DNA from 2 places in the Pseudomonas sp. StFLB209 genome. Region 1 is predicted to be linked to the other one. Evidence: predicted binding sites of a transcription regulator. Region 1 holds the regulator's gene; the other holds the start of a gene.
The links. Region 1 encodes sigma-54, which starts transcription at its own class of promoters, with help from an activator protein. Its sites were predicted from a motif close to ANTGGCATNNANNTTGCTNT; they were not measured.
Positions count from the first base shown of each region.

Region 2: glnA (glutamate--ammonia ligase) is a predicted target of sigma-54. The motif match lies at 2,261-2,280, and genes of this name have one in related genera.

Region 1 covers NZ_AP014637.1:3,189,198-3,193,187, reverse strand. The annotation lists gene lptB (LPS export ABC transporter ATP-binding protein) at 1-320, shown strand, start outside; gene PSCI_RS14205 (RNA polymerase factor sigma-54) at 666-2,159, shown strand; gene hpf (ribosome hibernation-promoting factor, HPF/YfiA family) at 2,274-2,582, shown strand; gene ptsN (PTS IIA-like nitrogen regulatory protein PtsN) at 2,595-3,059, shown strand; gene rapZ (RNase adapter RapZ) at 3,062-3,919, shown strand; gene PSCI_RS14185 (HPr family phosphocarrier protein) at 3,935-3,990, shown strand, end outside.
Region 2 covers NZ_AP014637.1:2,375,623-2,379,612, reverse strand. The annotation lists gene typA (translational GTPase TypA) at 1-453, opposite strand, end outside; gene thiI (tRNA uracil 4-sulfurtransferase ThiI) at 590-2,044, opposite strand; gene glnA (glutamate--ammonia ligase) at 2,380-3,786, shown strand; gene PSCI_RS10895 (DUF4124 domain-containing protein) at 3,956-3,990, shown strand, end outside.

The DNA of each region.
Region 1 (3,990 bases):
TGAGCCTCTCCGGCGGCGAGCGTCGCCGCGTAGAGATCGCCCGCGCGCTGGCCACGGCCCCCAAGTTCATCCTGCTCGACGAGCCTTTCGCCGGGGTAGACCCGATTTCCGTGGGTGATATCAAGCAGATCATTCACCACCTCAAGGCCAAGGGCATCGGCGTACTGATCACCGATCACAACGTGCGCGAGACCCTGGACATCTGCGAGACCGCCTACATCGTCAACGACGGCCAGTTGATTGCCGAAGGCGATGCAGAAACCATCCTGGCCAACCAGCTGGTGAAAGAGGTGTACCTGGGCCACGAGTTCCGTTTGTAGACCTCCCTTGGTTACACACTGGCTGTTGACAACAGATTATTTGTCCTGATGCTCTAGGCAAGTCTTTAGAATTCAGGCATATAACTTGCTTAATAAAGGCGGCATCGATCAGAGGCCGTGAGAAAGCGTAGCGAGCGCAGCCAAGGCAAGACGAAAGCACTCGAAAGTCACGGTTTTTCCCAAGCCAATCAGCTACGGGTAAATGCGTGTTTTCGAGCCCGCTCTCCAGGTCCGATGACTGCATCCGAGGCTGGCAACCTGCCGACACTTTCCCACGACAGCTATCGATGCCCTGTAGTGGATGGCGCTCCCCGCGCCGGCGAATGAAGGTGTTGAGCAACTGCCATGAAACCATCGCTAGTCTTGAGAATGGGCCAGCAGCTGACGATGACACCGCAGCTGCAACAGGCTATCCGCTTGCTTCAGCTATCGACTCTGGACCTGCAGCAGGAAATCCAGGAAGCGCTGGAATCCAACCCCATGCTGGAGCGCCAGGAAGAAGGCGACGACTTCGATAATTCCGACCCGATGGCGGACAATATCGAAAACAAGCCGGCCAGCGAACAGCCGGAACCAAGCTTCCAGGAAACCGCCACGACCGTGGACAACCTTGAAGAAGGCGACTGGAGCGAGCGTATTCCCAATGAGCTGCCGGTCGACACGGCGTGGGAAGACATCTACCAGACCAGCGCCAGCAGCCTGCCCGGCAGCGACGATGACGAGTGGGACTTCACCACCCGCACATCGGCCGGTGAAAGCCTGCAGAGCCACCTGCTGTGGCAGCTCAATGTCGCGCCGATGTCCGACACCGATCGCCTGATCGCCGTCACCCTGATCGACTGCATCAATGGCCAGGGTTACCTGGAAGAGCCTCTGGAAGAACTTCTGGAAGCCTTCGATCCTGAACTGGACATCGAACTCGACGAGATCGAAGCCGTCCTGCACCGCATCCAGCAGTTCGAACCGGCCGGTGTCGGTGCGCGCACCCTCAGCGAATGCCTGCTCCTGCAATTGCGCCAGCTCCCGGCCAAGAGCCCTTGGCTGGCTGAAGCGCAGCGCTTGGTCAGCGACTACATCGACTTGTTGGGCAGCCGCGACTACTCGCAACTGATGCGGCGCATGAAACTCAAGGAAGATGAACTGCGCCAGGTCATCGAGCTGGTGCAAAGCCTCAATCCGCGCCCGGGTTCGCAAATCGAATCCAGCGAGCCGGAATATGTGGTGCCGGACGTCATCGTGCGCAAGGACACCGACCGCTGGCTGGTGGAGCTGAACCAGGAAGCGGTGCCGCGCCTGCGCGTCAACCCGCAATATGCCGGCTTCGTGCGCCGTGCCGATACCAGCGCCGACAACACCTTCATGCGTAACCAGTTGCAGGAAGCACGCTGGTTCATCAAGAGCCTGCAAAGCCGCAACGAGACCCTGATGAAGGTGGCCACCCAGATCGTCGAGCACCAGCGCGGCTTTCTCGAATACGGCGATGAGGCCATGAAGCCGTTGGTGCTGCACGATATTGCCGAAGCGGTTGGCATGCACGAGTCGACCATTTCCCGGGTCACCACCCAGAAATTCATGCATACCCCGCGTGGCATCTACGAGTTGAAGTACTTCTTCTCCAGCCATGTCAGCACTTCCGAAGGCGGTGAATGCTCCTCCACAGCCATCCGCGCAATCATCAAGAAACTGGTTGCTGCGGAAAATCAGAAAAAGCCATTGAGTGATAGCAAGATCGCTGGTTTACTGGAAGCACAAGGCATTCAGGTCGCCCGTCGCACCGTCGCCAAGTACCGCGAATCGCTGGGCATTGCGCCATCGAGCGAACGCAAGCGGCTGATGTGACTGACCGGCTACCGGGCACGACCTCGTTTGGGGTCGATGCCGGGTGAGCGCCACAGCGTTCCAGAGGCAGGTAGTCGACCTGCCCCTTTATGCACAGGCAAAGGAGAAAGCTGTATGCAAGTCAATATCAGTGGACATCAACTGGAAGTGACCAAGCCCCTGCGCGAATATGTGGAGCTCAAACTCAAAAAACTCGAAGGACATTTCGACAAGATCACCAATGTCCAGGTCACCATGACCGTCGAGAAACTGAAACAGAAAATCGAAGCCACCATGCACATCCATGGCGGTGAGGTCGTGGCCAACGCCGAGCATGACGACATGTATGCCGCCATCGACCTGCTCACCGACAAGCTCGACAGACAATTGCTCAAGCATAAGGAAAAGCAGCAAAGCATCCTCAAAGGTGCGACCGCTCGCTAACACACCCAATCCATGATCCGACTTGAAGACATCCTGACCCCCGGCCGTTCCCAGGTTAACGTGCCGGGGGGCAGTAAAAAACGCGTACTCGAACAGATTGCCAACCTGATTGGCCGCGAAGTACCTACGCTGGATACTCAAACCGTATTCGAGAGTCTGGTCGCCCGCGAAAAGCTCGGATCGACCGGCTTTGGCAACGGCATTGCCATTCCTCACTGCCGCCTCGCCGCCTGCAGCGCGCCGGTGAGCGCTGTCCTGCACCTGGAAGCACCGGTTGATTTTGACGCCATCGATGGCGCACCGGTCGATCTGCTGTTCGTGTTGCTGGTTCCCGAAGCTGCCACCGATGAACATCTGGAGCTGTTACGCCAGATCGCCAGCATGCTCGACCGCGCCGAAGTGCGTGAGCGCCTGCGCGCGGCACACAGCGGTGAGGCGCTTCATCACGCCGTGCTGGATGAACTGAAAGGCCGGTGAGCATGCGCATGATCATCGTCAGTGGCCGCTCCGGTTCGGGCAAGAGCACCGCGCTCGACATGCTCGAAGACAACGGTTTCTACTGCGTCGACAATCTGCCGGCAGGCTTGCTGCCTGAACTGGCCGAACGCGCGTTGCTCAATACCGAACAAAGCGAGCCGCTGCTGGCTGTGTCCATCGACGCACGCAACATGCCCAGCCACCTCACCCGCTTCCCGCAGATCCTCGATGAGGTACGCGCTCGGCACATCCACTGTGATGTGCTGTATCTGGACGCCGACGACGCTACCCTGCTCAAACGTTTCTCGGAAACCCGGCGACGCCATCCGCTGAGCAACTCGCAGCGCTCGCTGGCCGAAGCCATACGTGACGAAAGCGTACTGCTGGGGCCGATCATTGATCTGGCCGACCTGAAGATCAACACCACACACCTGAACCTCTATCAGTTGCGTGACACCATCAAGCTGCGCCTGCTGAACAAGCCCGAGCCCGGTACGGCTTTCCTGATCGAGTCGTTCGGCTTCAAGCGTGGCATGCCGGTGGACGCCGATCTGGTGTTCGACGTGCGCTGCCTGCCCAACCCCTACTGGAAGCCGGAGCTACGCGAGCATTCGGGGCTTGATCCGGTGGTAGCCGAATACCTCGCGGCCCAGCCCGATGTGGAAGAAATGTTTCAGGACATCTTCGCCCATCTCAACAAGTGGCTGCCGCGGTTTGCCGCCAGTAACCGCTCCTACGTGACCGTCGCCATCGGCTGCACCGGCGGGCATCACCGTTCGGTCTATCTGACCGAACGCCTGGGCCAGGTCCTGCAACAATCACTCAAGAACGTTCAGGTTCGTCACCGCGACCTCAGTTGAAGGACTTCCACAGCGATGCCCGCTCGTCAAATCACCATTATCAACAAACTGGGCCTGCATGCCCGCGCTGC
Region 2 (3,990 bases), 810 kb from region 1:
CAGGTTGTCGAACAGGTCGAAGATCTGGTCCAGAACCCAGTCAGGACGCGCGCCCGGACGGTCAACCTTGTTGATCACCACGATTGGCTTCAGACCGGCTTCGAATGCCTTCTTGGTCACGAAGCGGGTTTGCGGCATAGGGCCGTCCTGGGCGTCGACCAGCAGCAGTACCGAGTCAACCATCGACATCACGCGCTCTACTTCGCCACCGAAGTCGGCGTGGCCCGGGGTGTCGACGATGTTGATGCGGTAGTCGTTCCAGCGAATGGCGGTGTTCTTCGCCAGGATGGTAATGCCGCGCTCTTTTTCCTGGTCGTTGGAGTCCATCACGCGCTCGTCGTTGAGCTCATTGCGCTCCAGAGTGCCGGACTGACGCAGCAGTTTGTCTACCAGGGTGGTTTTACCGTGGTCAACGTGCGCGATGATGGCGATGTTACGTAGATTTTCGATCACTTGTGTATCTCGATCAGAGGATTCGGTTTGCTGCCACTGGAGCAGCGATTAGCGTTTGAAGCGTTAGACGTCGGCCGAGGCCATAAAGGCGTCGGGGGGCCGGTGACGCAAGCCACAGGCAAACAGCCCCGGGCGTTTAGCTCGGTCGATATACGCGCACATTGGCATGCCCCTCACTGAGCAGGTGATGAGCATGCAGGCGGCTCATGACGCCTTTGTCGCAATACAGCAGGTACTGGCGGGTGTAATCCAGTTCCTTGAAGCGGCTGTTCAATGCATAGAACGGCACGGCTTGTACTTCCACGCCAGGCACTTCCAGCGGCTGGTCTTCCTGGGCATCCGGATGACGGATGTCGATAATGACCTGGCCGGCCAGGGCCTGGCTGACTTCTTCTACCTCGACATCCTGGCCCAGGTCATCGATCACCTGATCGATGGTCACCAGCCGGGCACGCTCAAGCGCGCGATCGAGGGCTGCCATGTCGAAACGGGTTTCTTCGTGTTCGACGCGATAACGCTTGGCATTGGTTTTCGGGTTGACCGAAATCACCCCGCAATATTCAGGCATGTGCCGGGCGAACTCGGCGGTGCCGATTTTGGTCGCCAGGTTGACGATGTCCTGTTTGTCGGTCGCCACCAGCGGGCGCAACACCAGCTTGTCAGTGGCCGAGTCGATGATCGACAGGTTCGGCAAGGTCTGGCTCGACACTTGGGAAATCGCCTCGCCGGTTACCAGCACGTCGATGTCCAGGCGGTCAGCCATGGCCGATGCTGCGCGTAACATCATACGCTTCAACACTACACCCATATGACCGTCGTCGACTTTCTGCAGGATTTCGCCCAGCACTTCCTCGAACGGTACGCTGATGAACAGTACGCGTTGCGAGCTGCCGAATTTCTTCCAGATGTAGTGCGCAACTTCCATCACGCCCAGTTCGTGGGCACGCCCGCCCAGGTTGAAGAAGCAGAAATGGGTGACCAGGCCGCGGCGCATCATCTGATAGGCGGCTACGGTCGAGTCGAAACCACCGGACATCAACACCAGGGTCTGCTCCAGTGCGCCCAGCGGATAACCGCCAAGGCCCTGGTGCTGGCTGTGGATGACGAACAACCGTTCGTCGCGAATCTCCATGCGCACCAGCAGTTCGGGGTTTTTCAGGTCGATGCCGGCGGCGCCACATTGCTGGCGCAACTGGCTGCCGACATAACGTTCGACGTCCATCGAGCTGAATGCATGCTTGCCGGCGCGCTTGCAACGCACCGCAAAGACCTTGCCCGGCAACAGATCGGCGTAGTGCTCTCTGCACTTGGCGACGATGTCGTCCATATCGCCCAGCGGGTATTCAGCCACCTGCAGGAAATTGGCGATACCTGGCATGCAGCACAGCCGCTCGGTGATGCCCTGAAGGATCTTCGGATCGGTCAGCCGGGTCTCGACCTCAAGGTTGTCCCATACACCACCCACGACGATATTTTCGTCCAGCTCGCGCAGCACGGTACGGATGTTCTTGCCCAGCTGGCGAATGAACTTCTTGCGCACCGGTGGGCTTTTGATGGTGATTTCTGGGAAAACTTTGACGATGAGCTTCATGAAAACGCTACGTAAGGATCCGGCTGAAAAAAGAGGGGCGCGGATTATAGCGGAAATTGCTCAAGGTTTAACCAACTATCGTACACCCGAATGTCGACGCACCAAAAAGGATCACAATCGATCAGTTCGGCAACATAACAGTGCATGAAATGTACAAAAAAACGACATTGACCTCAGCAACATGCGCAGAATCGGGCATCGCGCCCAACTCGGGGCACTGGCATGCAATTTGCTCCCTTGTGAGGCAGGTTGCCTTGGCAGAGTATTCTGCGCCGGCACTACCCAAATTCAGGGGCCAAACAATAGCAACGGTCCCAACCCACCCGGAGGACACCATGTCGAAGTCGGTTCAACTCATCAAAGATCATGACGTTAAATGGATTGATCTGCGCTTCACTGACACCAAAGGCAAGCAGCAACACGTCACCATGCCGGCACGCGACGCGCTGGACGAAGAGTTCTTCGAAGTCGGCAAGATGTTCGACGGTTCCTCCATCGAAGGCTGGAAAGGTATCGAAGCCTCCGACATGATCCTGCTGCCGGACGACGACTCCGCCGTGCTGGACCCGTTCACCGAAGAGCCTACCCTGATCCTGGTCTGCGACATCATCGAGCCGTCGACCATGCAAGGCTACGACCGCGACCCGCGCGCCATCGCGCACCGCGCCGAGGAATACCTGAAATCCACCGGTATCGGTGACACCGTGTTCGTCGGTCCAGAGCCTGAGTTCTTCATCTTTGACTCGGTCAAATACAAGTCCGACATCTCCGGCTCGATGTTCAAGATCTTCTCCGAGCAAGGCTCGTGGATGACCGACCAGGACGTCGAAGGCGGCAACAAAGGCCACCGTCCAGGCATCAAAGGCGGCTACTTCCCGGTTCCACCGGTCGACCACGACCACGAAATCCGTACTGCCATGTGCAACGCACTGGAAGAAATGGGTCAGGTCGTTGAAGTTCACCACCACGAAGTGGCAACTGCCGGCCAGAACGAAATCGGCGTGCAGTTCAACACCCTGGTCAAGAAGGCTGACGAAGTTCAGACCCTGAAGTACGTTGTGCACAACGTTGCCGACGCCTACGGCCGCACCGCGACCTTCATGCCGAAGCCGCTGTACGGCGACAACGGCTCGGGCATGCACGTCCACATGTCCATCGCCAAAGACGGCAAGAACACCTTCGCCGGCGAAGGCTATGCCGGTCTGTCCGACACCGCTCTGTACTTCATCGGCGGTATCATCAAGCACGGTAAGGCCCTGAACGGCTTCACCAACCCGTCGACCAACTCCTACAAGCGTCTGGTCCCAGGCTTTGAAGCGCCGGTAATGCTGGCCTACTCGGCGCGTAACCGTTCGGCTTCGATCCGTATTCCTTACGTTTCCAGCCCACGCGCACGTCGTATCGAAGCCCGCTTCCCGGATCCGGCTGCCAACCCGTACCTGGCCTTCGCTGCCCTGCTGATGGCCGGTCTGGACGGTATCCAGAACAAGATCCACCCAGGCGATGCAGCCGACAAGAACCTGTACGACCTGCCACCAGAAGAAGCCAAGGAAATCCCGCAAGTGTGCGGCAGCCTGAAAGAGGCCCTGGAAGAACTGGACAAAGGCCGTGCGTTCCTGACCAAAGGCGGCGTGTTCTCCGACGACTTCATCGATGCCTACATCGAGCTGAAATCGGCTGAAGAAGTCAAAGTCCGCACCTTCGTACACCCTCTGGAATACGAGCTGTACTACAGCTGCTGATTCCTTGTACGCCGGCCTCGCCGGCGTATCGAGAGGCCACCTTCGGGTGGCCTTTTTTGTTTATGCAGGCCTCGGCCATGCTTGCAAGACTAATGCTGGCCAGCCACGCACATCGCACGAATCTGCATTATGCTGAGCCCTCATCGCTCCCGTTGCTGTCGAGAATGCCATGCGTCACAGTCTTGTCTGCCTGCTGTTGTTGGT